Regions from separate parts of the Microbulbifer maximicatervae genome, predicted to be linked through region 2. Evidence: predicted binding sites of a transcription regulator. Region 2 holds the regulator's gene; the other holds the start of a gene.
The links. The regulator PhoB, encoded in region 2, activates phosphate uptake and scavenging genes when phosphate is short. The targets are predictions, from matches to a motif close to TGTCATAAANNTGTAACA.
Positions count from the first base shown of each region.

Region 1 (7,382 bases), 550 kb from region 2:
TGACGGAGCAGGCAATGCCGGCCCTTGAGTTACTGGGCGGTGTAGCCCAGCAGACCCGCAGTGAGGCACTTGTGGGCTTTTCCGCCGCAGAGGTGGATCAATTGCAGTCGCTGCTATTGCGGTTGCGCAAGAATTTGACACGTGAAGAGATTGAATGTGACTGAAAAGCTGTCCATTAAGCTAGACCGCGCCGGACAACGAGAGTTCGCACTCTCCTTTTTCCTGGTATTGGCCGTCCTGATAGGGGGATGGAACCTGTTGCGCGGCAGCGATATTGTCGAGACAGAGAACGCTTACGTGAAAGCGGACAAGATTTCCCTGGCGCCTGAGGTTAGTGGTGTTGTCACCCAGGTACTGGTGAGTGCCAACCAGGTCGTGGAGAAGGGGCAATTATTGATTCAGATCGACCGCACGGCCTTCGAACTGGCGGTGACTGAGGCGGAGGCGCGCCTGGCCCAGGTGCGCAACGAATTGCTCGCTCGCCGTTCAGAATATGCTGAAGCAGACGCAGCGTTGCAGCAGGCACGCAAAGATGCGGACTTTTACCGCCGCCAATTGGAGCGCAATGAAAAACTGAGCAAGGTGGCGTTTTCCGAGGCGGAGCTGGACAGCGCCCGCCAGCAGCTGGAGCGGGCCCGTGCACAGATCACGATTAATGCTGAGAAGCTCTCCAGCTTGCGCGCTGAACTGGGAGGTGATCCCAGTATTGCCCTGGAAGAGCAGGCAGATTTAAAAGTGGCTCAAGCGCAGCTGGATACCGCCCGCTACCAGTTATCGCGCACGCGCATTATTGCTCCCGTGGATGGCACTATCGCCAATACCGTACCCAAGGTGGGGGAGATGGCCACTCTGGGCATTAACCTGCTGCAAATGATTGGCTCCACTGGCCTTTGGGTGGAGGCCAACCTGAAAGAGACCGAGCTGGGTCGCGTGCGCACGGGCCAACAGGCGGAAGTGACCCTGGATGCCTACCCGGATTTTGAGTGGCAGGCTCAGGTGGACAGTATGAGCCCCGCCAGTGGCAGTGAGTTTGCTTCCACACCGCCGCAGAATGCCAGTGGCAAGTGGGAGAAAGTCGTGCAGCGGGTGCCGGTGCGATTGCGTCTATACCCCCTCAAGGATTCTCCGCCTCTGCGCGCAGGTATGAGCGCCAAGGTACGAATTGATACCAGTGAAGATGATAAAGTGGTGTCGGCCCGTGCAACGAGCGGTGAAAGCGGCAGGGTGGTGCTTTAACTGGGTTTGAGAGAGAGGTTTCTGGGCCCGAAAGAACTCGGGCCCGAGAGCTGCACCTAGTTGCTTATTGAACTCGGTGCCAAGTTTGGGTGCGGTAGAGGAAGCCCAGGTAGCCGCGCAGCTTAAGGGTATTGTCATCCTCCAGCCAGACTTTCAGGTCGTAAACCTTGCCTTTAACCGGGTCGAGAATTTCCCCGTCCTCGTATTTTTTCCCTTTCTTTTCCAGCCCGCTGATGACATCCATGCCGACAATGGGCTTACCTTTCAGGTCGCCTGGGCACTTGTCGCAAACGGTGTCGTTAGGCTTCATCAGAAGATCCACTACCTTGCCGTAATACTTCCCATCCTTTTCATAGATGTTGACGATGGACTTTGTCTCTCCAGTCTCGTCATCGATAGTGCGCCAGTTGCCCAGGATATCTGCAGCACTGGCCTGCAGGGCGAACAGCAGGCCAAAGGTGGCCAGAAGCAGGTTTCTAATCATCACTTATTTTCCTATGTAAAGTAGGGTGACCCAGATATTACATCAAGTCACCTGCGAGGGCAGTGGGCCAGTCGTCATCAGGTAAAATCTAACAGTCAAAAAGTAGCATTTGGCCACATATCCCTGCCTTTTCTCTCTATTTGTCCCAATTTCGGGACCTTTGTGAATTACCCAAAGGCACCTTTAAGAGGAGCAGCTCAAGGGGATACGCTTGCCGGATTCTGGCGGTACACTGGCCCAGACTTCTCGCTCCGGGTGCTCGGCGAAAGGGGATTGCAGTAACTGGCGCAGAGTCCGCAAAGGATGATAGTCGCCATCTTCAGCAGCCTCGATGACCTTCTGTGCCAAATAGTTGCGCAGAATGTATTTCGGGTTGACTGACAGCATGGCTAGATTGCGCTCCCGGGAGTTATTTGTCTCCCGGGTGAGGCGGCGATCATAGTGCTCCAGCCATTGATCCAGGGCGCTGTGGTGAGTGGGTTTGAGTAACTCGTGCAAAGCGCTAGCCGGACGCTCCCCCCGGTAGTGGGCCAGGGCGCGGAAAAACAGGCTGTAGTCGGCCTGGCCGTGTTGTAGCAACTTCAGCAGTTCCGAGCAGAGGGCCTGGTCGCCATCTTCTTCTTTTTCCAGGCCCAGTTTGGCCCGCATACGTTGCGCATAGGCCTCGCTTACCACCGGCTGGAATTGCTCCAGGCATTCGCGTAGGGCGTCTACACCGACAAAGGCCGACAGTGCATGGGCGAGAGCATTCAGGTTCCACAGTACGACTCCAGGCTGTTGCTCAAAGGCGTAACGGCCGGTGTGGTCGGAGTGATTGCAGATAAAAGTGGGGTCGTAGTCGTCCAGGAAGGCGTAGGGCCCGTAGTCAAAGGTGTCGCCAATAATCGACATGTTGTCGGTGTTGAGCACGCCGTGGGCAAAGCCTACGGACTGCCAGGCTGCCACTAGCTCTGCACTGCGCCGGGTGGTAAAGCGCAGCAGTGCTTCAGCTTGGTCTCCCACTGCCATACCCTCTGTACCCGGTATAAAGCGTCGGCAAATAACCCCGATCAACTCCTGCAGGGCCTCCAGTTGCTTGGTGTAAAACAGGTATTCAAAGTGACCGAAACGCACGTGGCTCTCCGCCACTCGGATCAGCATGGCCCCGGTTTCGATTTTCTCTCGGGTGACTGGTTCGTCGCTTCCAACAATGCACAGTGCCCGGGTGCTGGGAATACCGAGGCCGTAGAGTGCCTCACTGGCGAGGTACTCCCGTATGGTGGAGCGCAATACTGCGCGGCCATCGCCAAAGCGGGAGTAGGGCGTTTTTCCTGCACCCTTTAAATGCAGTTCCCAGCGCCGGCCTTCACTCTCGATTTCACCCAACAGCAGTGCTCGCCCATCCCCCAGGTCCGGGTTGTAGACCCCGAACTGGTGACCGGTGTATTTCATCGCAAATGGGCGGCTTCCCTTAAACAGGCGGGCGCCACAGCCCAGCTCGGCCCAGGCGGGGTCAGATTTCTCGTTGGGATCTATTCCCAATAGTTGCAGCACTGAAGGGTTGGTATCGATTACCTTGGGGTGGCGGAAAGGAGTGGGTGCTATGGGGGTGCCAAAGGCTTCCCCCATATCCGCATAGTGGTGTTCGAGAGTGACTTCGCTCAGTTTCATAGCTTTTGATTGTAGGGTGAATATTTGCGTAAAACGCCAGTGTCCAAAGTGGCTCACAAGGGCCCCAGGCTCTTACACCGCCGTTATCTGTAGGGGCCGATTCTGTGAGCGCCAGTGTTGCTCTTCCTGCTCCAGCAATTCTGCAATTGCCGGGCTATCCTCCAGCCACTGTTGATCGGCTTCCAGGTGATAGGCGTCTCCCTGGTCATATAGCTTTAAGCCATCCAGGCTGCGTTCGGTGCGGTCCCGGTGAATAATACATCCGAGGCGCAGGCATAACAGAAGATCTGGGCTGGGATGGAAGCCATAGTGCTCCCGTGGCGGCTTGATTCTTCCCCGTTGGTTTTGCACCAGGTAGGCCAGGTGCTCCTGTTCACTTTTGGCAAATCCGGCCATATCGGCGTGTTTAACCATATAGGCCCCCAGCTTGCGGAAGCTGCTGTGAGTTAGGGCCAGGCCGGTTTCGTGCAACTGGATAGCCCAGTGCAGTCGCACCTTGCCTTCTGGTGGGTACTGGGGGCGCAACTGCTGCAGGAGCTTGAGTGAGGAGGAACTGACACGCTTAGCCTGGTTGGTATCTACCTGCCAGCGCTCTACCATGGCGGCAATCGTATCTGCACGTCGATCCCCGCCGTGCAAGCGCCCGGCCAAGTCGTGCACAATGCCCTCGCGGATTGCATAGGGGGAGACTTCCATACGCATAATGTCGAGTTCGCAGAATATTGCATGCAGTATCGCCAGGCCGGCAGCGAAAACTGGGCGACGCTCTTCATCCAGGTAGGGTAAATCCAGGTCCGTGATATGTTTGGCGGAGGAAACCCGGTGCGCAAGCTGATCGATATCCCCGCGCTTGATCGCCTTTACTTCGCCATCATTGCAAATCCTGGCAACCGCTTTGATAGTCCCGGAGCAACCGGTAACTTCCGCGCCTTCGGCAATATGCTGTAGCTCCTGCAATTCGGCCCGCGCCGCTCGCCGCGCGCGTTGGAAGTGGTTTACGGTATTGCGGCTGATCAGGCCATCAGCAAAGAAACGTTTACTGTAGGAAACACAGCCTATATCCAGGCTTTCCAGTTGCTGTGGAGTATCACCACCGCGAACCAGCTCCGTGGAGCCACCGCCAATATCAATAATGCAGCGCAAGCGAGGGGGGCCATTGGCGGCGGCGAGAACCCCGGTGAAGATCAGGCGGGCCTCCTCGATACCGCTGATAATTTCCACCGGCACTCCGAGTATTGATTCCACTTCTTCCAAAAAACCATCGGCATTGGCCGCAGCCATGCGCAGTGTATTTGTACCCACAACACGCACATGGTCGAGGGGCAGTTTATCCATCACTGGCTGAAAGCGTTGCAGAGCGGTCAGGGCCCGTTCGGTTACCGCCGGGTCCAAGTGGTGGTTAATATCCAGCCCCTCGGCCAGGCGCACCATGGCTCTGTCTGTGTGCAGGCGTACCATGCGCTGATCACGAAATTCTGCCAGGAGCAGATGAAAACTGTTTGAGCCCAAATCTAGGGCGGCATAGCGTTCGTTTGGAGCTTGCATCAATATCCCGTTGAAAGCGCTAATGTATGGAGTCGGACACTCTATTATTCATTTTGCCACTTTTCAGTCCAATAGTGAGTGCAGTCAATTTACAGCGCACCAAAAAGGCGCCACCTCTAAAAGTGTTACAAAATTATTAAATATCTTTTATAAATAAAAGATATTTTTTATTTATTTGTGCCAATTTATGGACTGAAACAGTGTGGCAGAAAACTGTGAAGCCATACTAGATCGTTATATTGCTATAGGCGCTTGCTCACAGCCACATTTCAGTGGCATATTTCTTTACTTAATCTTGACCCTCAGCCCCGTGTTAAGGCTGCTTCCAGAATAATCTGGATTTTTAAACTGCCGTTAGATACTGGGTGCGTTTTATGGTTTTGCAATGTCTAACGATGTGCCTCTATTTCCCAAAGAGTTGAGCTGGCTTTCATTTAACGAGCGTGTTTTACAGGAGGTGGAAGATGAAAGTGTGCCTGTTATTGAGCGCGTACATTTTTTGGGAATCTTCTCTAATAACCTGGATGAGTTTTTCCGTGTGCATGTTGCAGCGGTACGTCGTTTAGCAGCCTTTTCCGTTGGCGGAGAAAAGAAGGAATATTACAGTAATCTATTGCAATCGATTAATAATCGGGTGTTGAGGTTACAGTTGCGCTATGCGAAGGCCTATAACAAAGCTTTAAAGGATCTGGCAAAGCATGATATCCATGTGGTTAGGGAGACTTCGCTTAGCGATAACCAGCGCCAGTTTGTAGAAAGTTACTTTCACCGGGAAGTGCTGCCGGAGCTGGAGCCATTCTTTATCGATGGGCGCAAGCCCATGCCATTGATTAATGAAACCAGTATCTATTTTGCGATAGCACTTGAGTTGGATGATGGTACCGAGCGCTATGTGGCAATGGAGATTCCTACGGATACACTTCCCCGCTTTGTGGAGATTCCTCCACGGGAGGGGAAGCGGGAGAAAGTCTACATCGTTCTCGATAATATTATCCGGGGATGCCTTAAAGAAATATTTCGCCATGTGGTGCCTATCGCTAAAGCCAGCGCCTATACCTTTAAGATCAGTCGCGATGCTGAGTTGGAGTTAAGTGAAGAGGTAACCCAGAATATTCTCGACCGAATGGAGCGCTCACTAAAAAAGAGAAAGCGCGCAGATCCGGTGCGTATGGCATACGATGGTGATATGCCTGAGGCTCTACTGGAGCTGGTGAAGAAGAAACTGAAAATGGGGCGTTATGATACCTATACCCCCGGTGGGCGTTATCACAATTCCAAAGATCTGATGAAATTCCCGGGGGAATCCGCCCGACTTCGCTATAAGCGCCTCACACCACTGCCAGCCTTACCGAAAAATGAAAGTGTATTTTCACAGCTGTGCGCAGGGGATCGGCTTTATTATTATCCCTATTATGACTTCCATGCGATTGTCAATTTCCTGGCATCTGCCGCACTAGACCCTCAAGTTAAAGAAATTCGGATTAATCTCTACCGGGTAGCAAAGAACTCCCGTGTAGTTGCGGCTCTGGTTAATGCGGTTCGCAATAACAAAAAAGTGACTGCGGTGGTGGAGTTGCGGGCACGCTTTGATGAAAAGGCCAATATCCATTGGTCCCATGAGTTGAGCGATGCCGGGGTGAATGTGGTGTATGGCATGCCCAACCTAAAAGTACATTGCAAGTTAATTTCTGTGCTTCGCCGCGAGGATGGCAAAGATCGTTTCTACAGCCATCTTGGCACCGGTAACTTTAATGAGAATACAGCGAAGGTCTATTGCGATTTTAGCTTATTGACCAATAACCAGGAGCTGGGTCGGGACGTGTACAATGTATTTGAGTTTATGCAGGCACCGCGTAAGCGCCCTTCTTTTAAACGTATTATCACTTCACCATTTTTCTATCGGGATGCGATTACTGCAGCGATAGATCGTGAAATTGATGCCGCCCAGGCAGGGAAGGAAGCGGCGCTATTTTTCAAGTGCAATAACCTTGTGGATAGCCAGATTATTGAGCAGCTGTATCGTGCCAGTGCCGCAGGTGTAAAAATTCGTATTATCGTTCGTGGGATGTGTGCATTGGTTTGTGAGACTCCGGGCGTATCAGACAATATTCGTATTATCAGTTTGGTAGATAAGTACCTGGAGCATGCCAGAGTCTATATTTTTCACAATGGTGGTGATGAGCTGATGTGGTTGTCTTCGGCGGACCTGATGAAACGAAACCTGGATCAGCGAGTTGAAGTCACTTTCCCGCTTATGAATCCGGAGCACCAGGCTACAGTTCGCAAAATTATGGAATTGCAGTGGAGTGATAATCAGAAGGCACGGCTAATTGATGCCAGGCAAACAAATTCCAAGTTAGCTAATGAGGGACGAAAAGGTTGTCGATCTCAGGATGCCATCTATCGCTTTTTAAAGCAGCGCGAGGCGGAGTAGTATAGATCGTCAGTAATGGGCTGTAGACCTTCC
Region 1 covers NZ_CP174334.1:394,161-401,542, forward strand. The annotation lists gene ACJJIS_RS01775 (MarR family winged helix-turn-helix transcriptional regulator) at 1-164, shown strand, start outside; gene ACJJIS_RS01780 (HlyD family secretion protein) at 157-1,236, shown strand; gene ACJJIS_RS01785 (DUF2147 domain-containing protein) at 1,301-1,720, opposite strand; gene ACJJIS_RS01790 (protein adenylyltransferase SelO) at 1,904-3,370, opposite strand; gene ACJJIS_RS01795 (Ppx/GppA phosphatase family protein) at 3,443-4,915, opposite strand; gene ppk1 (polyphosphate kinase 1) at 5,301-7,349, shown strand.
Region 1: ppk1 (polyphosphate kinase 1) is a predicted target of PhoB. The motif match lies at 5,039-5,056, and genes of this name have one in related genera.

Region 2 (7,382 bases):
ATTTCATACCGTATTGATCTGACTCTAACTCATTGCCGCGACTGTAGCGGGCAATATAGGCGGAGCCCCCCAGTTGAGTCCCGGTGGCAATCAAGTCAGAGTAGCCAGAGTCCTGGGTGGCAGCTCCCACGATTGCCAGGCCTGCGCCCAGTAATTGTTGTTGGGACATTGCAGTTGCGGAATGTCGTGCAGCAGCGTGAACTATCTCATGGCTCAGTACGGCAGCGAGCTCAGCTTCGTCATCGAGTAACACCAGCAGGCCTCGATTGATAGCGATTTTGCCGCCGGGCAGGGCCCAGGCGTTGGGAACCGAGTTGTTCAGAACTACAAACTCGTAAGGTAGCTGGGGACGGTCTGAGACCCGCGCCAGCTTTTGGCCAACCTGGCTGACGTAGTTTTGCAGGGCCGGATCAATGGTGTATTGGCCGCCCTGCTGTTGTTGGTTGGCAGCGTAGTGCTGTTGCCCCAGTTGAACCTCCTGCTGCGGAGATATCAGCGAAACCTGTTTCTCACCGGTGACTGGGTTGACAACACACCCGCCGAGAATGGATGTTGTCAGAAATGCGACACATGCCGTAAGCGCCTGGGTACGCGAGATCATTACCTCCCTCCCTGTATAATGTTGAGTCATTAGAATGGTTACTCATTGTACACAGTACGGGAACTGAGGTTTATGACGGCACTTCAAGTCATTGAGTTATTTGCGGGCAACAACCCCGAAGGTGAGCCCGTGGTGGAACGGCTACAGGTTCGTGTGAGCGAGGATGATAGCTGCCAGCTGGTGCGATCCCCTGTCTTTATAAAAGGAATCGCCAGTGGGGATTACATTAAGGTCGATAAAGACACCCAGCAATTTGAGTTGGTAAAGCGCTCGGGCAATTTGGCGGTGCGTATTTTTTGTCGCGGTGATAGCACGGAACTGTCTGATAAGTTAACCCCACAGCTGGAAAAACTCGGGGGTGAGTTGGATCTCGAGGCACCGCGCGTATTGGTCTACAGCATTCATGTCAGCTGTGGATTCGATAAGATTGAGGAGATCCTCAACAGTGCCTGCGATGGGGCTAATAGCGTTTGGTATTACGGCAATGTTTATGACCCCAAAGATGGGCAGACCCCGCTCAACTGGTGGCAGGACGTCCTAAAGCCGGAGTAAACATCCGCGATATATTTGGGCCACCCACAATAGCTTGGTAGTGTGTGGTTGAGGCGATAGCGAATTGAGAAGGCACCCGATGTTAATAGTTATTTCACCGGCGAAAACCCTGGACTATGAAAGTGATATTCCCTCACTGGAAACCACCCAGCCGGACTTTTTGAAAGAGTCAGCAGCCCTGATCAAAGAGTTGCGCGAACTGAGCCCGCAGCAGGTTTCCAGCCTGATGAAGATTTCAGACAAGTTGGGAGTCTTGAATTACGATCGCTTCCACACTTGGAAGCGCCCGTTTACCGATAACAACGCCCGCCCCGCCCTGCTCGCCTTTAAAGGTGATGTTTATACTGGATTGGAGGCGGAGACTATGGGTAAGCGGGACTTTGCCTATGCGCAAAAGCACTTGCGTATGCTCTCTGGCCTTTATGGTTTGCTGCGCCCGTTGGACTTGATGCAACCCTATCGCCTCGAGATGGGCACTAAATTTGAAAATGCCAAGGGTAAGAATCTCTATGAATTTTGGGGAGATAAGATTACCGAAGCATTGAATGCGCAGTTGCAGGGTGTGAAGAGTCGCGAGTTGGTAAACCTGGCTTCCAATGAATATTTCAAATCAGTCAAAACCAAGCAGCTTGATGCTCAGGTGATCACCCCGCATTTTAAGGACCTGAAAAATGGTCAGTATAAGATGATCAGCTTCTTCGCTAAGAAAGCCAGAGGCATGATGAGTCGCTGGGCGATTGATCAGAGGGTAAAGAAGGCGGAAGAGCTGAAAGGTTTTGATGTGGCTGGTTATGGTTTTAACCTAGGTTTGTCCACTGAGTGGGATTGGGTATTTACCCGGGATGAGCCGCAGTGAGCAGCACTGAATTGCCCAATGCGCCCTCCTGCGGGCGCAATCGCGAGCCGATTCTCCAGCAACTGACTCGCCTGCTGGCTTCAAGTCGTAAAGTGCTTGAGGTTGGCAGTGGTACTGGTCAACACGCAGTATATTTTGCTCCGCATTTACCGCATCTTGAATGGCAAACTTCAGAGCGATCGCAACAGCTGGAGGCAGTAAAGTCCTGGCTGGCGGAGATACCCAGTAGCAACCTGCCGCAACCGCTGGCGCTCGATGTTGGCGATTCTTGGCCTGAGATTTCGGCTGATGCTATTTTCACCGCAAACACCTTGCATATTATGTCCGCTGAACTGGTGCAGAAGTTCTTTCTGCACAGTGCCGATATTCTGGAGCCCGGAGGCTTGCTGCTTGTCTATGGCCCCGTGAAGATTGCAGGCGAGTTTATCGGTCCCTCTAATGCTGACTTTGATCTCGAGTTGAAGGAGCGTGATCCCAAGCGGGGGATTCGCGATCTCGAATGGCTCGATCAGGTGGCGGAGAGTGCGGGGCTCAGTCGCGCAGAACTAAATTACCTGCCAGCCAATAATCAATTAATGGTTTGGCGCAAAAATGATAATAAGGAGTAACTATGCCTGAGTGGTTTGAAATAGTGGTAATTGTGGCTTTTGCCATTGGAGCGGTATTCTTTTTTGCCAAATACCGAGAGACAGCGGCGGCACTGCATGAGAGTGAGCGCATGAAAGCCCGTTTGTCGAATGACTTGAATCGCTATCGCGATGTGCCCAAGCTGCGCGCTCTGCGAGATGCCCTCATTGGTGCTAAGGCCCTGCCTACCGATGATGAGGGCAATGAGCACCTACTGCTGCGCGATGGGGATTTGCAGTTGCACCATTTGGTTTTGCGCCGGGAAGCAAACGCTCTGGGTAAAGAGGGCACGGCCAGCTATGTCAAAGACGGTAAAGAAGTAGAACTGCAGGAACTGGAGTAATTGAAAGCCGCTTTAATTAGCGGCTTCAGAACTCAATCTGGGTGCTGGCTTTTGAGCCAGCTTTGCTGGTGGAAAGTGAAGGGTGAAGAGACTGCCCTGCCCGGGCGTACTTTCTACACTCATTTCTCCATTGTGTCGCAGCAACACATGCTTAACGATCGCCAACCCGAGACCTGTGCCGCCACTGTCCCGTGAGCGGCCTGGATCAACTCGATAGAAGCGCTCAGTCAGGCGGGGAATATGGATCGAATCAATACCGATACCATTGTCCTCTACGGAAAAGTGCCCGCCTTTGTCATCCTGCCACCAGCGCAATTGAATTCCGCCCTCTTCGGGGGTGTATTTCACTGCATTTAATACTAAGTTGGCAAAAGCACTGTGTAATTCGCCGGGGTCTCCATTGAGGTAGCAATCCCCTTTGCAATCAACTTCGATATGATGATGCCGATCGCCACTGAAGCTGCGCGCTTCCTGGGCCACCCTCTCAATCAGTTCTGGCACTGCCACAGCCATATCCCCGCTTTTGCGCTCAGAGGTCTCCAAGCGAGCCAATAGCAGCAGGTCATTGACCAGCGTACTCATGCGGCCAGTCTGCTCCTCCATTTGAGCCAGGGGTTTCCTCCAGGGAGGTGGTGCCATATCACTGCTTTGCAGTGTTTCCAGGTAGCCGGCAATTACCGTGAGGGGGGTGCGCAGCTCATGGGAAACATTGGCGACAAAATCCCGACGCATCTGCTCGAGATTGTGTAAACGGGTGATGTCGCGAACAATGACCAATGCCTCATCTTTACCGTAGCGGGTGACTTCCAGCTGTAACATGCGGGCTTCATTGCCAGGTGCGGGCAGAGTGAGGGGTTCCCCGTTGTTGTCACTGTGCATATAGCTGACAAAGCCAGGGTCGCGGACAAAGTTGACTAATGACTGGCCGGAGTCACTGGCCTGTAACCCGAGCAGTTCACCGGCAGCAGGGTTCCACCAGGCCAGGTTATCGCCGTCTTCCAGGGCTACAATGCCCTCGCGCAGTGCGCTGGTACTGTCCTGTACCCGGCGCAACATCACATGCAGCTTCTGCTTCTCGCGGCGGTGGCGCCGCTGCATACGGTAAAAGTCGTCGTAGATTTCGCCCCAAATTCCAAAGGCGGTTGGGGCTGGGCCGCGTCTGCCGTTTGCCAGCCAGCGGTTGAAACGTTGCTGTTGCCACAGCACTGAGATTAGGTAGCTGGCCAATCCCGCAATCAGGGCGAGAGACCAGCTGCCGGAGGTGACACCGAGAATGGTGCACCCCAGGGCGATAATTACGAAACGCGAGAACTCGCCAATACTGCGATCCAACATAGAGTTGCCGTGTTGCCTGATAGATGGCGGCAGTGGCACAGCCTCTTCCGCCCACATTCAATACCTCATGGAACCAGGCCCGCACCCGTTAAGTGCGGAGGTTTGATTCTGCAGGGATCGGTACCGATCCAGAGAGGATTGTCACACTTTTTCTGCGGTTTGCACAGAAAACCGATACCCGGTGCCGCGAACTGTCTGGATATAGCGGTCGTGGCCATCAATGGCCAGGGCTTTGCGCAGACGGCGAATATGGACATCCACGGTGCGCTCCTCTACATAGACATTCCCACCCCATACATGATCGAGGAGTTGGGTGCGTGTATAGGCGCGCTCCTGGTGGGAGAGGAAGAAGGTAAGCAGGCGAAATTCTGTTGGCCCCATATCTACCGGCTGCCCTTTGATAGTGACCCGGTGACTCAGTGGGTCCAATATCAGTGCGCCGGCACTGAGCGGTTCTTCCGGGGTTGCCGGGCCCGCGCGGCGCAGTACGGCCTTTAAGCGTGCAACCAGCTCCCGGGGGGAGAAAGGCTTGGTGATGTAATCGTCGGCCCCGGTCTCTAACCCTTTGATTTTATTGTCTTCTTCACCTTTTGCCGTGAGCATGATGATTGGCAACGAGGTGGTGAGTTCATCGCGCTTGAGGCGCCTTGCCAGCTCTACCCCGGAAACATCCGGCAGCATCCAGTCGAGCAGCACTAAGTCTGGCTTCTCGTCGATAATCAGGGCGTGAGCTTCCTGGGCGTTTTCCGCCTCAAGGCAGCGGTAATCTGCCATTTCCAGTGCGACCCGCAGCATATCGCGCACTGCGGATTCGTCATCGACAATCAGGATCGTTTTACTGTGCATTTGCCTGCCATACCCGCTCTGTTGTCAGGGTTTCCCCAGTTATGGCCGAGGATTAAACGGGATTTATATGACAAATATATGACGCTCCACTTCTGGGGCCCACTCATCTTTCAATTCAGCAGAAAATGCAGCGATATGCCGGCGAAAATGGCAAACCCTACCCAATTATTGTTGATAAAAGCCTGAAAACAGCCCTCTCGCCCTCTGTCCCGAATCAGCCACTGCTGATAAACGAATAAACTGCAAACCGGCAATAGCGCCAAGTAGTAAAAAATACCGAGTGAGAACCTTGATCCAATAAGCAGCAGGGCTATTAGAACTAAAAGTTGTAAGGTTCCGGTGATGACCTTGTCCATTTCCCCAAACAAAATGGCGGTGGATTTAACGCCGATCTGAAGATCGTCATCGCGGTCCACCATCGCATAGAAAGTGTCATAGCACAGGGTCCAAACCAGGTTGGCGGTATAGAGCAACCAGGCCTCTGCTGGTACTTCTCCTGTAACCGCTGCGAAAGACATGGGGATTCCCATACTAAAGGCGGCGCCCAGGACCATCTGGGGTAGGTGTGTGTGGCGCTTTGCAAAGGGATAACCGAATGCCAGGGCCAGAGCTAAAAACGAGAGGAGAATCGTGAGTGTGTTGGTGGTGAGTACCAGTAGGAAGGCGGCAGCGCTGAGCCCGGCGAAAAGCGCCAATGCAGACTTTGGCGTCAGTGCGCCGGTGGCCAGGGGGCGCTCTGCGGTGCGTTTTACATGGGCGTCAATTTTGCGATCGGCGAAGTCATTGACTGCACAGCCAGCCGCTCGCATCAGGATCACCCCAAGTGTAAATACGATAAACAAGTGAAAGCCCGGCCATCCCTCAGCGGCTAGCCATAGTGCGCACCAAGTGGGCCAGAGTAACAGCAGTGAACCTATGGGCTTGTCCATCCTCGCCAATTGCCAGTAGGGCAGCGCTGTGGGCCAGTGTTGTGAGATCTGTTGGCTGATCACAGTGAATCCTCAGTTGCGATAGTTTTGGCAGTTTCTTGCGCTATGGGGTCACCTGTCGGTGTGAAGTTGGGAAGAAAAGCCTCCGACACCAGTAAGGGCTTATCCCGCAGCCAGAATACCGAGCGGCGACCCCAGACTTCAGAATCTCTATCCCCAAGTTCACGATCGGCGCAGCCAGGGGATTGCTGCAGTAAATTTAGGGCGATCTCGCCTCTGCGAATACCCGGTTCACTAAACAGCAGCTCCCCCAGCGGGCGAGTATCCAGGCTGCGCAGATTGCGAGATTTTCCCTGCAGGCTGCGCTCGGGTAAAACGCTGCGGGCGTACACCCAGGGTTGTCCGCAGCCGTAGAGCAGTACTTCCCGAATCAGGGCCCGGTTGCCATTGTGTAACCCCAGTACAAGGCATTCTTCAGGGCGGGGTGTCTGCCACCCCTGATACAGCACGCGAACATAAAAGTCTCCGTCACTTTGCTGCTTGAGAGCGGCGGTGAGTGATCCGGAATAGGTCAGCCAGGGCACCAGATTTTTGGGTGGTTGCTGCTGGGTTTCAAGAGGCAAACTCTGCCAATCGCCAGAGGGCACAAATGGTGATTGGTGCAACGATAACTCCGCAGTCTGGATAAAGGCCCCATTGTATCCCGGTCGGTGGCAACAGGTCTCTCCCTGTTGCATTTTTGCTCCCCAGCACGGCAATGGATATAGTGCTCACTGCAATGAAAACAACGATTCATAAAGAGAAGCTTGTTATGGGGCTTACGACCAAAATTTTAGTGGGAATGTTTGCGGGCATTACCGTTGGGGGGTTAATCAACTCCTTGAATGAGACCCAGCTGCTCGGTGCTGGCGTGAACAGTGCTATTAATCTTTACCTGACCGAAGGCCTGTTCGATGTTATCGGCCGTATCTTTATCGCGTCACTAAAGTTGATGGTGGTACCTTTGGTTCTGGTCTCGCTGATCAGTGGCGCCTGTGCCCTATCGGAAGGCAGCCGAATTGGGCCGCTGGCGGGTAAAACCGTCCTGCTTTATATGGCGACAACGGCCATTGCCATTACTCTGGCACTGTGTCTGGCATTAATCTTCCAGCCTGGAGTTGGTGTTAATGAAGCTGCAGCTGAAGCCGCTTCAACATTTGTGCCGAAGGAGTCCCCACCTCTTTCAGAGGTACTGGTCAATATATTCCCGACCAACCCTGTTGCCGCTATGGCTGAGGGAAATATGCTGCAGAT
Region 2 covers NZ_CP174334.1:5,067,736-5,075,117, forward strand. The annotation lists gene ACJJIS_RS22135 (M48 family metalloprotease) at 1-601, opposite strand, end outside; gene ACJJIS_RS22140 (DUF4265 domain-containing protein) at 674-1,153, shown strand; gene yaaA (peroxide stress protein YaaA) at 1,233-2,009, shown strand; gene ACJJIS_RS22150 (DUF938 domain-containing protein) at 2,006-2,617, shown strand; gene ACJJIS_RS22155 (hypothetical protein) at 2,620-2,979, shown strand; gene phoR (phosphate regulon sensor histidine kinase PhoR) at 2,992-4,371, opposite strand; gene phoB (phosphate regulon transcriptional regulator PhoB) at 4,456-5,160, opposite strand; gene ubiA (4-hydroxybenzoate octaprenyltransferase) at 5,271-6,152, opposite strand; gene ACJJIS_RS22175 (chorismate--pyruvate lyase family protein) at 6,149-6,826, opposite strand; gene ACJJIS_RS22180 (dicarboxylate/amino acid:cation symporter) at 6,901-7,382, shown strand, end outside.